One region of the Variovorax sp. 01N425 genome, then DNA from elsewhere that is predicted to be linked to it. Evidence: predicted binding sites of a transcription regulator. Region 1 holds the regulator's gene; the other holds the start of a gene.

Region 1 (7,719 bases):
GCTGGCTCCAAAGCCGCGTTCGAGTCGCCCAAGGTGGCTGCCCACGGCGATTTCGCCAGCACGGCCGCCATGCAACTCGCCAAGCCGCTCGGGCGCAAGCCGCGCGAACTGGCCGAGGAGCTCAGTGCCGCGCTGCTCGCCACCCCGGTTTTCGGCCAATGGGTCGAAGCCATCGAGGTCGCCGGCCCCGGTTTCCTCAACATCCGCCTCAAGACGGCTGCCAAGCAGCAGATCGTGCGCGAGGTGCTGGCCGCGGGCGGCGCCTTCGGCCAGCAGCCCGCCACCGGCGAAAAGGTGCTGGTCGAGTTCGTCTCGGCCAACCCGACCGGGCCGCTGCACGTCGGTCACGGCCGCCAGGCCGCGCTCGGCGACGCCATCTGCAACCTGCGCGCCTCGCAGGGCGACACCGTCTGGCGCGAGTTCTACTACAACGACGCCGGCGTGCAGATCCAGACGCTGGCCCACAGCACCCAGCTGCGCGCCCGCGGCTTCAAGCCCGGCGACCCCGAATGGCCGAGCGGCGAAAAGGCGCCCGCCTACAACGGCGACTACATCGCCGACATCGCCGAAGACTTCAAGGCGAAGAAGACCGTCAAGTCGGACGACCGCGAATACACCGCCAGCGGCAACATCGACGACCTCGACTCCATCCGCGAATTCGCCGTGGCCTACCTGCGCCGCGAGCAGGACCTGGACCTGCAGGCCTTCCGCGTCCGCTTCGACAACTACTACCTCGAATCGAGCCTCTACACCAGCGGCCGCGTCGAGGAGGCGGTGCGCAAGCTCGTGGCCGCCGGCAAGACCTACGAGCAGGACGGCGCGCTGTGGCTGAAGTCGACCGACTACGGCGACGACAAGGACCGCGTGATGAAGAAGCAGGACGGCACGTACACGTACTTCGTGCCCGACGTCGCCTACCACATCGCCAAGTGGGAGCGCGGCTTCCACAAGGTGGTCAACATCCAGGGCACCGACCACCACGGCACCATCGCGCGCGTGCGCGCCGGCCTGCAGGCCGCGGGCGTCGGCATTCCCGAGGGCTACCCCGACTACGTGCTGCACACCATGGTGCGCGTGATGAAGGGCGGCGAAGAGGTCAAGATCAGCAAGCGCGCCGGCAGCTACGTCACCCTGCGCGACCTGATCGAGTGGACCAGCACCGACGCCGTGCGCTTCTTCCTCCTGAGCCGCAAGCCCGACACCGAATACACCTTCGACGTCGACCTCGCGGTGGCCAAGAACAACGACAACCCGGTTTATTACGTGCAGTACGCCCATGCGCGCATCTGCTCGGTGCTGGCGGGCTGGGGCGGCGACGCCACCGCGCTCAAGGACGTGGACCTGTCGCCGCTCGAAAGCCCGGCCGCGCAGGCGCTCATGCTGCTCCTGGCCAAGTACCCGGCTATGCTCACGGCCGCCGCCAAGGATTTCGCGCCGCACGACGTCACTTTCTACCTGCGCGAACTGGCGGCCAGCTACCACAGCTACTACGACGCCGAGCGCATCCTGGTCGACGACGAGCCGGTCAAGCTGGCGCGGCTCGCGCTCGTCGCGGCCACCGCGCAGGTGCTGCACAATGGCCTCGCGATTCTCGGCGTGAGTGCGCCGAGCAAGATGTGAACTGACTATGAAGAAGACAACCAGACAACGCGGCAACATCGTCATCGGGCTCATCGTCGGCCTGGTGCTGGGGTTGGGTGTCGCGCTGGGCATCGCGGTCTACGTGACCAAGGTGCCGATCCCGTTCGTGACCAAGACCCAGCGCGGCGGTGCCGAGCAGGACGAAGCCGAAGCCCGCAAGAACCGCGACTGGGACCCCAACGCGCCGCTGGCGGGCAAGGCCGGCGCGCCCAAGCCGCCGGCTGCGGCCGGCCCCGTGGCGCCACCCGCCGGCGGCGACACCGCCGCCGTGGCGCCTGGCACGGCCCCGCCGCCCGCGCCGCCGGTGCCGGTGGTGGTGGCTCCGAAGCCCGCGCGCCCGGCCCCGGTGCCGGCCGAGGCCAATTCCCTGCCGCCATCGAACGATCCGCTCGGCGACCTGGCCCGCGCGCGCGCCGGCGGCAGCAGTGGCAGCACCACCACGGCTTCCGCTGCGCCCAGCAGCAACAGCGCGGCGGCGGGTGCCGATCCGTTCATGTACTTCGTGCAGGCGGGCGCCTTCCGCACCACCGACGACGCCGAGGCGCAGCGCGCCAAGCTGTCGCTGATGGGTGTCGAGGCCCGGGTCACCGAGCGCGAGCAGGCCGGCCGCACGGTCTACCGGGTGCGCGCGGGCCCGTTCAACAAGAAGGACGAGGCCGATCGCCTGAAGGAGCGGCTCGACAGCGGCGGCCTCGAATCGGCGCTCGTGCGCGTGCAGCGCTGAGCCTGCCGGCAGGCGCCGCGGATATTCTTTAAGCTTCGCCGCGCGGCATGGGCCGCCGCCAGGATTGTCCTGGGCATGCCGCACGCGGGAACTCCGCGCGGCGCGCCGGCTCAGTCTGCCGTACCCAACAGGAGAACTCTTTCAATGAAACGTCGTGACTTTTCGCTGGCCGCCACCTCGCTGGGCCTGCTTTCGCTGGCTGGCAACACCGCACACGCCCAGGCGCGCGCGCCCAAGGCCGGCACCGAGTACCTGGTGCTCGACAAGCGCGTGCCGGTCGACGCGCCGGCGGGCAAGGTCGAGGTGATCGAGTTCTTCTCGTACAACTGCCCGCACTGCAACGACTTCGAGCCGCAGCTGGAAGCCTGGCTCAAGACGGTGCCCAAGGAAGTGGCGTTCCGCCGCGTGCCCGTGCCCTTCGTGGGCAACGACGTCGAGGCCAAGCAGCGCCTGTACTACGCGCTCGAAGCCATGGGCAAGGTCGATGAATTCCAGCCCAAGGTCTTCGACGCCATCCACAAGCAGCGCCAGAACGTGAACGGCGATGCCAACATCATTGCCTGGGCCGGGGCCAACGGCCTGGACGGCGCCAAGTTCAAGGAAGTCTTCACCTCCTTCGGCGTGGCCAGCAAGGCCAAGCGCGCCGCGCAGCTGACCGACGCCTACAAGGTGGCCGGCGTGCCGGCGCTGGCAGTGAACGGGCGCTGGTACGTGGACGGCGAACTGGCCGGCAACATGACCAAGGCGCTGCAGGTTACCAACTACCTGATCGGCGAAGCGAAAAAGGGCTAACCCCCAGGCTGCGCGGCACTTCGTGTCCGCTGCGCCCACCCCCCTTGCAGGGGCGGCACCTGCGGCCCGGCGAAGCCGGTTCCGCGGTGTCTCCCGATGGGGACACCGGCCCGCTTCGGCGGGCCTTTTTCATCGGCGTTGGTGGCTGGTGCTGATCCGCCGCATACAATGGTTCAGAGCAAGTTTCGTGCCTCTATGACATTGCCCTCCTATCCCCACACCACCCCCTTCGTTCGCCGAATCCGCCGCCTGGCCGCCGGCGCGCTGCTGCTGGCCGGCCTGGCCTCGGGCGCGCTGGCCGAGACCGCCGACCGCAGCAAGCCGATGAACATCGAATCCGATGCAATGCGCTACGACGACCTCAAGCAGACGAGCGTGTTCACGGGCAACGTGCTGGTCACCAAGGGCACGATCATCATCCGCGGCGCGCGCATCGACGTGCGCCAGGACGCCGAGGGCTACCAGTACGGCGTGGTCACGGCGGCGCCCGGCAAAAGGGCCTACTACAAGCAGAAGCGCAATGCGCCCGACGAGTGGATCGAGGGCGAATCCGAGGTCATCGAATACGACAGCCGCGCCGACAACGTCAAGTTCATCCGCAATGCCGTCATGCGCCGGCTGATCGGCGCCACGCCCAACGACGAGAGCACCGGCGCGCTCATCGTCTACGACCAGAGCAACGACACCTACACGGTCAACGGTTCCACCGTGCCGCCCAACACGGGCGTGAACGCACCCCCAGGCGGACGCGTGCGGACCATCCTCACGCCCAAGAGCGCCACCGCGCCGGCGCCCGGGGCCTCGGCGCCCGCCGGCGGACGGGCCGCGCCGGCGGCGGCCGCGCCCCAGCCGGCACCCGGTGCCGGCCTGCGCTCGACCACCACGCTGGGCGGCGACGGGGAAAGGCGCAAGTGATCGAAGCCGCTGGAACCCAGAACGCCGACGGCACGCCGGGCAGCCGCCTGGTGGTGCGCGGCCTGCAGAAGAGCTACGGCAGCCGCAAGGTCGTGCGGGACGTCTCGCTCGACGTGCAAAAGGGCGAAGTCGTCGGGCTGCTCGGCCCCAACGGCGCCGGCAAGACCACCTCGTTCTACATGATCGTGGGGCTGGTGCGGGCCGATGCGGGCGAGATCACCATCGACGGCGAGCCCATCGCCCACATGCCGATCCACCGGCGCGCGCGCATGGGCCTGAGCTACCTGCCGCAGGAAGCCTCCATCTTCCGCAAGCTCACGGTCGAGGAAAACGTGCGCGCCGTGCTCGAGCTCCAGCGCGAACCCGACGCCAGCGGCAAGCCCGCGCCCTTGACCAGGCAGCGCATCGAGGAGCGCCTCTCGGGCCTTTTGGCCGACCTGCGGGTGGACCATCTTCGCGATTCGCCCGCGCTCGCGCTCTCGGGCGGCGAACGGCGCCGGGTCGAGATCGCCCGCGCGCTGGCCACGCAGCCGCGCTTCATCCTGCTGGACGAGCCCTTTGCCGGCATCGACCCGATCGCGGTGATCGAGATCCAGCGGATCATCAGCTTCCTGAAGGAGCGCGGCATCGGCGTGCTCATCACCGACCACAACGTGCGTGAGACGCTGGGCATCTGCGATCACGCGTTCATCATCAGCGACGGGCATGTGCTGGCACAAGGCACACCCTCGGAGATCGTCGACAACGCCGAAGTACGCAGGGTGTACCTCGGCGAGCACTTCCGGATGTAAGGGAGGAGTCGGTCTCCATGAAGCAAGGGCTGTCCCTTCGCGTTTCGCAGCACCTGGCGCTCACGCCCCAGCTGCAGCAGTCGATCCGGCTGCTGCAGCTGTCCACGCTCGAACTGAGCCAGGAAGTGGAGCAGATGCTGGACGAGAACCCGTTCCTCGAACGCACCGCGGAAGAAGCCGCGCGCGAGGAATTCGGGCTCGACGCCATCGACACGCCGGTGCCGCGCGACGAGGCCGGTGAAGCCGCCGAGGGCGAATTCAGCTCGGCCCCGGCCAGCAGCACGACCAGCACTTCGAGCGAAACCGCCTCCACGGCCGAGTCCGAGGTTCCTGCCGCCGACGCCACCGAGCGCGAGCCCGACTGGGAAGGCGACGGCACCGTCGACATGGCGCCCGACGACAGCGAATGGGGCAGCGATGCCCCCGCGCGCCAGAACAACCTGGGCGACGACGAGCGCGCCGACGCCACCGAACTCGCGCGCAGCCAGGAGTCGCTGCAGTCCTTCCTGCACCGGCAGGCGCTGAGCCTGCGGCTCAACGAGAACGACAGCGCCGCGCTGCGCTTCCTGATCGAATCGCTCAACGACGACGGCTATCTCGAAGACTCCTTGCCGGCGCTGGCCTCGGGCCTCGCGGGCGACGACAACGACCAGTTCGACGAGCTGGTGCACCACTTCCAGGTGGCGCTCGGCCTGCTGCAGAGCCTGGAGCCGGCCGGCGTCGGCGCGCGCGACCTGGGCGAATGCCTTTGCATCCAGCTGCGCGCACTCGCGAGCGAAAGCGAGACCGAGGAACAGGCGCTGGTGCGCAAGACCGCCATCGCCATCTGCAAGCAGCCGATGGAGCTGCTCGCGCGGCGCGACTTCAAGCGCCTGGCCACGCTCACGCGCACCAACGAAGAGCTGGTGCGCTCGGCGCTGCAGGTCATCTCGCGCCTGGAGCCCAAGCCGGGCCGCCGTTTTGTCGACGTCGAGCGCAACATCGTCATTCCCGACGTGATCGTCACCAAGGTCGGCCGCGGCACCAATGCCAAGTTCCGCGTCATGCTCAATCCCGAGGTGATGCCGCGGCTGCGCGTGCACGACATCTATGCCGGCGCGCTCAAGTCGCACAAGGGCGAGGGCAGCCAGGCGCTGTCGCAGCGGCTGCAGGAGGCGCGCTGGTTCATCAAGAACATCCAGCAGCGCTTCGACACCATCCTGCGCGTGAGCAACGCCATCGTCGAGCGGCAGAAGAGCTTCTTCGTGCACGGCGAGCTCGCGATGCGGCCCCTGGTGCTGCGCGAGATTGCCGACGAACTGGGCCTGCACGAATCGACCATCTCGCGCGTGACCACGGCCAAGTACATGTCCACGCCTTTCGGCACGGTCGAGCTCAAGTACTTCTTCGGCTCGGCGCTGGGCACCGAGACCGGCGGCAATGCGTCGAGCACCGCGGTGCGCGCGCTGATCAAGCAGTTCGTGAGCTCCGAGAGCATCAAGAAGCCGCTGTCCGACAGCCAGATCTCCGAGATGCTCAAGGAGCAGGGCATCGAGTGCGCGCGCCGCACCGTGGCCAAGTACCGCGAGGCCCTGCGCATCGCGCCCGCCAACCTCCGCAAGGCGCTGTAGAAAGCCGCCGATGGCCCGTCGCCTGCTGTCGCGCTGTGGGCAATGGGTCTTCGCCATGGCGGCGGTGCTGCTGTTCGCCGGCTGCGCCACCCTGCCCGACGAGGCGCCGCGCCCGGCCACCCGGGCCATGGCCGCCTCGGCCGACACCGCGCTCGGCAAGATCGCGCAGGCCTCGCAGCCCGACCCCGACCTGAGCGGCTTCCGCCTGATGCCGGGCGGCGACTTTGCCTTCGACACCCGCATCCAGCTCGCGCGGCGCGCCCAGCGCACGCTCGACGTGCAGTACTACCAGATCGAGAACGACGAGACCGGCCGCTACCTGCTGCGCACGCTGCGCGATGCGGCCCGGCGCGGCGTGCGCGTGCGGCTCCTGATGGACGATCTCTACACCTCGGGCGAGGACGAGCTGCTGCTCGGCCTGGCCGCCACGCCGAATGTCGAGCTGCGCCTGTTCAATCCCTTTCCGGCCGGGCGCGGCAGCCTGCTCAGGCGCTTCACCGCCTCGCTGTTCGACTTCAGCCGCGTCAACCGGCGCATGCACAACAAGCTCTTCATCGCCGATGGCGCGATGGCGGTGGCGGGCGGGCGCAACATCGGCAACCAGTATTTCAGGCGCACGGCGGGCGAGAATTTTCTCGATCTCGACACCTTCGTCGCCGGCGCGCTGATTCCGCGCCTGGGCGCGCTGTTCGACCAGTACTGGAACAGCGTCTATGTGCGGCCGGTCCAGTCGGTGGTGGCGAGCGCGCTGACACGTGACGAGCTGCAGAAGCGCTTCGACACCGCCACCGGCCCGGACACCACGCCGCCGCCGCCCCGGCCCGCGCCCAACGACCTGCTCGGCTACAGCCCAATCGCCGAAGACCTGGATGCCGGCAAGCTCGACCTGATCTGGACGCTGGCCGAGGCGTATGCCGATTCGCCCGAGCGCGTGATCGGAAAGACCGCCTCGTACGGCGGCGTGCCGCTGCTCGACGTCGACAGCGTGCGCTACAACGTGGTCGAGCAGATGCGCCGCGCGCGCTCCGAGGTGACCATCGTCTCGCCCTACCTGATTCCGGGCAAGGCGGGGCTCGAAGTGATGCGCGAGATCCGCCGGCGCAACGTGAAGATCAGCATCGTCACCAATTCCTTCGCCGCCACCGACGAGCCGCTGGTCCACACGGCCTACCGCCGCTACCGGCCCGAGATGCTCGAGCTCGGCGCCGAGCTGTACGAACTGAGCACCACGCGCACGCGTCGCAGC
Region 2 (7,719 bases), on a different contig from region 1:
CGGGCGCGGCTTCTGGGCCCAGCAATGGCTCGGGCTCAAGCGGATGGCCGGCCGCGGCTGAGCACCGGGCCCGAACCGGGCCGGTTATCCTCGCACCCAATGCGCCTGCTCCTCGATTCCTTCTGGCGCGCGGTCGCCTACTGCATGCTGCCGCGCGTGATCGTGCTGTCGCTGCTGCCGCTGGGCCTGATGGTGCTGCTGGCTGCAGGCTTCGGCTATTTCTACTGGGACGCGACCGTCGCCTGGACCCGCGACGCGCTCGACGCCTGGCCGCTGCTGTCGAGCTTCTGGGGCTGGATCGGACGGCTCTTCTCGGGCGACGTCACGGCCGTGCTGGCGCCGCTGGTGGTGGTGTTTGCCGCCACGCCGGTGATCGTGGTGGTTTCGCTGCTGATCGTGGCCGGCCTCATGGCAGGCCCGCTCACCGCGCTGGTCGCGCACCGCCGCTTTCCCGCGCTCGAACGCAAGAAGGGCGCGTCCTTCTTCGGCAGCGTGGCGCGCTCGCTCGGCCTCACGCTGCTGGCGCTGCTCGCGCTCGTGGTGTCGATGCCGCTCTGGCTCATTCCGCCGCTGGTGCTCATCTTGCCGCCGCTGATCTGGGGCTGGCTCACCTACCGCGTGATGAGCTTCGACGCGCTGGCCGAGCACGCGAGCCCCGAAGAGCGCGCCGCACTGTTGCGCGCGCACCGGCTGCCGCTGCTGTGCATCGGCGTGCTGTGCGGCTACCTGGGCGCGGCGCCCAGCATCGTCTGGGCCTCCGGCCTGCTGTTTGCCGCCGCCTTCTTCGTGCTGGTGCCGCTCGCGATCTGGATCTACACGCTGGTGTTTGCGTTTTCGGCGCTCTGGTTCGGCCACTACTGCCTCGACGCGCTGGCGCAGCTTCGCGCCCAACGCGGGGCCGCCGCAGCTTCTTCCGGTCCGCCCGGCGGCGCACCCGCGGCCGAGACCGACCAGGCCCTTCTCTCCCAATGGAAATCCCCATGACCCGTGCATTCGGCCTGATTGTCGTCGGCGACGAAATCCTTTCCGGCAAGCGCGCCGACAAGCACATGCCCAAGGTCATTGAACTGCTCGCCGCGCGCGGCCTGCAGCTCGGCTGGGCCGAATACGTCGGCGACGTGCCCACCCGCATCACCGCCGCGCTCGGCCGGGCCTTCGCTTCGGGCGACATCGTCTTCTCGACCGGCGGCATCGGCGCCACGCCGGACGACCACACGCGCCAGTGCGCCGCGCAAGCCCTGCGGGTGCCGCTGGAACTGCATCCCGAGGCCGAACTGCTGATCCGCGAGCGCATGCAGGACACCGCGCGCGAGCAGGGCATTGCCTACGAACCCGACCGCCCCGACAACATTCACCGCCTCAACATGGGCGTGTTCCCGAAGGGCGCCGAGATCATCCGCAACCCCTACAACAAGATTCCGGGCTTCAGCGTCGAGCACGTCCATTTCGTGCCGGGCTTTCCGGTCATGGCCTGGCCAATGATCGAGTCGGTGCTCGACAGCCGCTATGCGCACCTGTTCACCAGCGGCCAGTCGGCCGAGAAGTCGGTCATCGTGTTCGGCGCGATGGAGGCAACGCTCACGCCGCTGATGCTCGCGATCGAGACGGCGCACGCCGGCATCAAGGTGTTCAGCCTGCCGAGCGTCGACCATCCGCAGTACGGCCGCCACATCGAACTTGGCGTGAAAGGCGACCCCACCCGCCTGGAGGCCGCCTACGCGCAGCTGATCGAGGGTCTGCACGCCTATGATGCGAAGCTTGGCCCGGAATTGGTGCGGTAGTTTTTATTGCACCAATTTGGTGATTATTCGCCTTTTTTTGGGGTTTGCGCCTGCCGTCAAAGCCTGTTCCCGTGCGGCGACAATGGCATAGAAACTGCATCCTCCGTCCCTGTATTCCTAACCACCATCCAACTCAGGAGAAACTGATGGCAAAGACCGTCGCCGATGTACTCAAGCTCGTCAAGGAAAACGAGGTCAAGTTCATCGACTTCCGCTTCACCGACACCCGCGGCAAAGAGCAGCACGTGACCGTGCCCGTCTCGGCTTTCGATGAAGACAAATTCACTTCGGGCCATGCTTTCGACGGCTCGTCCATCGCTGGCTGGAAGGGAATCGAGGCTTCGGACATGCAGCTCATGCCCGACCCGAACACCGCCAACATCGATCCCTTCTTCGAAGAAACGACGCTGATCCTGACCTGCGACGTGATCGACCCCGCCGACGGCAAGGCCTACGAGCGCGATCCGCGTTCGCTCGCCAAGCGCGCCGAGGCCTACATGAAGGCTTCGGGCCTGGGCGACACCGCCTACTTCGGTCCGGAACCCGAATTCTTCGTGTTCGACGGCGTTCGCTGGAAGAACGACATGTCGGGCTGCTTCGTGAAGATCGACTCCGAAGAAGCCTCGTGGAACACCGACAAGGAATACGAGCACGGCAACACCGGCCACCGTCCCGCAGTCAAGGGCGGCTATTTCCCTGTGCCCCCGGTCGACAGCTTCCAGGACATGCGCTCGGAAATGTGCCTGGTGCTCGAATCGCTCGGCATCCCGGTCGAAGTGCATCACCATGAAGTGGCCAACGCCGGCCAGATGGAGCTCGGCACCAAGTTCAGCACGCTGGTGCAGCGCGCCGACTGGGTCCAGCTGCAGAAGTACGTGATCCACAACGTGGCCCACGCCTACGGCAAGACCGCCACCTTCATGCCCAAGCCCATCGTCGGCGACAACGGCTCGGGCATGCACGTGCACCAGTCGGTCTGGAAGGACGGCAAGAACCTGTTCGCCGGCGACGGCTATGCGGGCCTGTCGGACTTCGCGCTGCACTACATCGGCGGCATCATCAAGCACGCCCGTGCCCTGAACGCCATCACGAACCCCGGCACCAACAGCTACAAGCGCCTGGTGCCCGGCTTCGAAGCCCCGGTGAAGCTGGCCTACTCGGCCAAGAACCGCTCGGCCTCGATCCGCATCCCGTTCGTGGCCAACCCGAAGGGCCGCCGCGTCGAAGCGCGCTTCCCCGATCCGCTGATGAACCCGTACCTCGGTTTCGCTGCGCTCCTGATGGCCGGCCTCGACGGCGTGGAAAACAAGATCCATCCGGGCGAAGCCGCCAGCAAGGACCTGTACCACCTGCCGCCGGAAGAAGACGCGCTGATCCCGACCGTGTGCCACAGCCTCGACCAGGCGCTGGAATACCTCGACAAGGACCGTGCGTTCCTGACCAAGGGCGGCGTGTTCACCGATGCCTACATCGATGCGTACATCGAACTGAAGATGCAGGAAGTCACGCGCTTCCGCATGGCGACCCATCCGGTCGAGTTCGACATGTACTACTCGCTGTAATTGGCCCACCCCCGAAGCGGCTCACTTCGTGTAGCCGCCTCCCCCTCGAAGGGGGGCAACACCGGCGGCCCGGCGGAGCCGGTTCCGCGGTGTTGCTGGAAGGGAATCGAAAAGGACGGCTTGGCCGTCCTTTTTTACTGGCGCGGAACATCTTGTCACCAGTGGCGTCGAATTGCAGGAAAATGCACCTTTGTTGCGCCATCACCGATTCACATGAAGACTGCTTCCCTCATTTTCCTGGCCGGTTCATTGTTGGTCGCCTTGCCTGCGCTCGCCCAGGAGCGCGTGTGGCGCTGCGGCAATGAATACACCAACAATTCGACCATCGCCCAGCAAAAGGGCTGCAAGGTCATGGAAGGCGGCAACGTCACCGTCGTGCAGGGCACCAAGCCGTCGGGCGGCGGTTCGGCTGGCGGCAACTCGGCGCCCGCAGCCTCTCGTGCGCCCGCGGGCAGTCCGCGCGTCGAAGGCGTCGACCAGCGCGCACGCGATGGCGAAGCCCGCTCGGTGCTCGAAGCCGAGCTCAAGAAGGCCGAGGCCCGACAGGCGGAGCTGCAGAAGGAATACAACAACGGCGAGCCCGAGAAGCAGGGCAGCGAAGGCCGCAACTACCAGAAGTACCTCGATCGCGTGGCTGAAATGAAGGCAGAGCTGGCCCGCAATGAGAGCGACATCGCGGGCATCCGCCGCGAACTCGGCCGCCTGCCGGCCAAGCAGTAGGGCCATGGCGTTCGGGAAGAAGGCGGCCGGCGCCACTCCGCGCTTTCAGTCCTTCGACCTGCTGTCCACGCTGATCGCGGTGGTCAGCACCAACGGTTCGGTGCTGTTTGCCAATGCGGCCCTCGAAGACGCGCTGGGCACCTCGCGCCGCACGCTCGAAGGCTCTCAGTTCGGTGCCTGCTTTCACGAGCCGCACGTGCTTCGCACCGCCATCGACGGTGCGCGCAGCAACGACTTCGCCACGCTGCGCTACGAGGCCTTCCTGCGCCGCGTCAATCATGAGCTGATGCCGGTGCAGGTCACGCTGGCGCAGGGCGACAAGACGGGCGAGCTCATCATCGAGATGTCGCCGCTCGAGCAGCAGGTGCGCCAGGACCGCGAGGAGCGCCTGCTCGACCAGGCGCAGGCCAACAAGGAGCTCATCCGCAACCTTGCGCACGAGATCAAGAACCCGCTCGGCGGCATCCGCGGCGCGGCGCAATTGCTGCAGATGGAGGTCGAATCGCGCGACCTCATCGAATACACGCAGGTCATCATCCACGAGGCCGACCGGCTGCAGACGCTGGTCGACCGGCTACTGGCACCGCACCGGCGCCCGCACGTGGTGGGCGACGTGAACATCCACGAAGTCTGCGAGCGCGTGCGCTCGGTCATTCTTGCGGAGTTTCCGCGCGACCTGCACATCGAGCGCGACTTCGACGTGTCGATTCCCGAATTCCGCGGCGACCGCGAGCAGCTCATCCAGGCCACGCTCAACATCGTGCACAACGCGGCGCAGGCCCTGGCCGAGCGCCGCGCCGCAGGCGATGCGCAGATCACTTTCAAGACCCGCATCGCCCGGCAGGTGATATTCAACAAGCAGTGGTATCGATTGGCACTGGAATTGCATGTCATCGACAATGGACCGGGTGTGCCGGACACGATCAAGGACCGCATCTTCTATCCGCTCGTCTCGGGCAGGGAGGGCGGGACCGGGCTTGGATTGACGCTTGCACAAACTTTCGTGCAACAGCATCACGGCGTGATCGAGTGCGACAGCGTCCCGGGCCGAACCGATTTCAAGATATTGATTCCGCTGCCCTAGCAGCCACGGCAACAAGGAGATGCATGAAGCCGATCTGGATAGTTGATGACGACCAATCGATCCGCTTCGTGCTGGAGAAGGCCCTTTTGCGCGAAGACCTGCCCACGCGCAGCTTCACCAACGCGCGCGAGGTGCTGGCCGCCCTCGAACTCGCCGACGACGACGAACAGCAGGGCCCCCAGGTCCTGGTGAGCGACATCCGCATGCCCGGCGGCTCCGGGCTCGATCTGCTCGACAAGATCAAGGCCAAGCACCCGGGCCTGCCCGTCATCATCATGACGGCGTTTTCCGACCTCGACAGCGCCGTTTCGGCGTTCCAGGGCGGTGCCTTCGAATACCTGCCCAAGCCCTTCGACCTGCCGCGCGCCGTCGAGCTGATCCGCCGCGCCGTCGACGAAAGCCAGCGCGAGGAAGTGGCCGAGGAGCGCATGGTCGCCGCGCCCGAAATGCTGGGCCAGGCGCCCGCCATGCAGGACGTGTTCCGCGCCATCGGCCGGCTCTCGCAGAGCAACGTCACGGTGCTCATCACGGGCGAATCGGGCTCGGGCAAGGAACTGGTGGCGCGCGCGCTGCACAAGCATTCGCCGCGTGCCAACGGCCCCTTCGTGGCCATCAACACCGCGGCCATCCCCAAGGACCTGCTCGAGAGCGAGCTTTTCGGCCACGAGCGCGGTGCCTTCACCGGCGCGCAGACCATGCGGCGCGGCCGCTTCGAGCAGGCCGAGGGCGGCACGCTCTTTCTCGACGAGATCGGCGACATGCCCTTCGACCTGCAGACGCGCCTGTTGCGCGTGCTGAGCGACGGGCACTTCTACCGCGTGGGCGGCCACAACTCGGTCAAGGCCAACGTGCGCGTGATCGCGGCCACGCACCAGGACCTCGAGCAGCGCGTGAAGCTCGGCGGCTTCCGCGAAGACCTGTTCCACCGCCTCAACGTGATCCGCCTGCGCCTGCCGGCGCTGCGCGAGCGCGGCGAAGACGTGCCGGCGCTCACGCGCCACTTCCTGCAGGTGAGCGCGCGCCAGCTCGGCGTCGAGCCCAAGCGCATTTCCGATGCGGCGCTGGCCAAGCTGGCGTCGTTCAGCTTTCCGGGCAACGTGCGCCAGCTCGAGAACATCTGCCACTGGCTGACCGTGATGGCACCGGCCCAGCTGATCGAGGCCAAGGACCTGCCGCCCGAAGTCATGGCCGCGGCGGCCGGTGCGCCGGTGCAAGCCGCGGAAGGCACGGCCGCCACCGCGGTGCCCGCGCAAGCCGCACCGCTGCCGTCGCCCGGGCTCGAGCGCGAAGCGGCACCGGCGGCGGGCGGCGCTGCACCCGAGGCCACTGAAGGTTTGGTGGGCGCAAGCAGCTGGGAGAGCGGCCTGGAGATCGAAGCCCAGGCGCTGCTCGCGGCCGGGCGCACCGACGTCTGGGATGTGCTGTCGCGCCGTTTCGAGTCGCGGCTGATCCTCACGGCGCTGGCCAACACCCGCGGCCGACGGATCGAAGCCGCTCAGAAGCTGGGCATCGGCCGCAACACCATCACCCGCAAGATCCAGGAACTCGGGATCGAGTAGGCTGCCTCGGACAGAGAAGGAAGAGGGTGGCTGGGCCCCTTCCAGGAACACCGCGGAACCGGCTTTGCCGGGCCGCTGGTGTTGCCCCCGGTAGGGGGTGGCCTAGCGACACGAAGTGCGCGAAGACTGGGGGCGAGCCTATTTACCGGCTGCGCTGGCCCAGCGTCAGCGAGTCGAGCTGGAAGTTGCCGCTCTTGTCCCAGAGCCAGGTGTCCACGTAGGTGTGGCCGCCCAGGCGCCCCGGACTGGGCAGCGGGGACGCCGCCTTGATGAGTTCTGCAATCTTGCCCGGCACCTCGGGCGCATGGCTCGGCACGCGGCTGAAGGTGACGTTCTTGACGTTGCCTTCGGCATCGATGTCGGTCTCGACCACCACCACCGCATAGACGAGCGGTGGGATCTTTCCCTTGTAGATGCGCTGCGGATAGGCCTTGTAGATCTGGCGCGCGCCGGTCTTGCGGTAGGCCCGCACGGCGGGCGTCTGCGCGGTGATCAGCCGCACGGTCGGCACGTCGCCCCTTGTGCCGGGCACCTCGTCGGTGGCGGTAGCGGGCGGCTTGCCGTCGCCGGCCTTGTCCGCAGGCTTGAATGCGGAACAGGCGGCGAGCGCGAGCGCCGCCGCGACGATCGTGAGGGTGCGAAAGGTCATGGTCATCAAATTCCCTGGTCGAGATCGAGCACCACCGGTGCGTGGTCGCTCGGCTTTTCCCACTTGCGCGGCACGCGGTCGATGATGCAGCCCTTGACGCGCGGCACCAGCGGCTCGCTCACCAGGATGTGGTCGATGCGCAGGCCGCGGTTCTTCTGGTAGCCGAGCATCCGGTAGTCCCACCACGAAAAGCTTTTCTCGGGCTGCTCGAAGAGCCGGAAGCTGTCGACCAGGCCCAGCTGGAGCAGCGCCTTGAAATGCTCGCGCTCCTCGGTCGTGTGATGGATGGTTTCCGCCAGGCCCACGGGGTCGAAGCTGTCGCGGTCTTCGGGCGCGATGTTGAAGTCGCCCAGAAGCACCAGGT

What was found. Region 1 encodes sigma-54, which starts transcription at its own class of promoters, with help from an activator protein. Its sites were predicted from a motif close to TGGCANGNAANCTGCTTT; they were not measured.
Region 2: a site for sigma-54 is predicted at 1,865-1,882, ahead of glnA (type I glutamate--ammonia ligase). Genes of this name have one in related genera too.

The regions. Positions count from the first base shown of each region.
Region 1 covers NZ_JBFTRJ010000014.1:126,143-133,861, reverse strand. The annotation lists gene argS (arginine--tRNA ligase) at 1-1,620, shown strand, start outside; gene AC1DSC_RS24075 (SPOR domain-containing protein) at 1,628-2,365, shown strand; gene AC1DSC_RS24070 (thiol:disulfide interchange protein DsbA/DsbL) at 2,510-3,157, shown strand; gene lptA (lipopolysaccharide transport periplasmic protein LptA) at 3,353-4,072, shown strand; gene lptB (LPS export ABC transporter ATP-binding protein) at 4,069-4,863, shown strand; gene AC1DSC_RS24055 (RNA polymerase factor sigma-54) at 4,881-6,473, shown strand; gene AC1DSC_RS24050 (phospholipase D family protein) at 6,484-7,719, shown strand, end outside.
Region 2 covers NZ_JBFTRJ010000001.1:400,104-407,822, forward strand. The annotation lists gene AC1DSC_RS01925 (sterol desaturase family protein) at 1-61, shown strand, start outside; gene AC1DSC_RS01930 (EI24 domain-containing protein) at 100-984, shown strand; gene AC1DSC_RS01935 (competence/damage-inducible protein A) at 981-1,781, shown strand; gene glnA (type I glutamate--ammonia ligase) at 1,928-3,343, shown strand; gene AC1DSC_RS01945 (hypothetical protein) at 3,557-4,063, shown strand; gene glnL (nitrogen regulation protein NR(II)) at 4,068-5,147, shown strand; gene ntrC (nitrogen regulation protein NR(I)) at 5,171-6,706, shown strand; gene AC1DSC_RS01960 (hypothetical protein) at 6,849-7,361, opposite strand; gene xth (exodeoxyribonuclease III) at 7,361-7,719, opposite strand, start outside.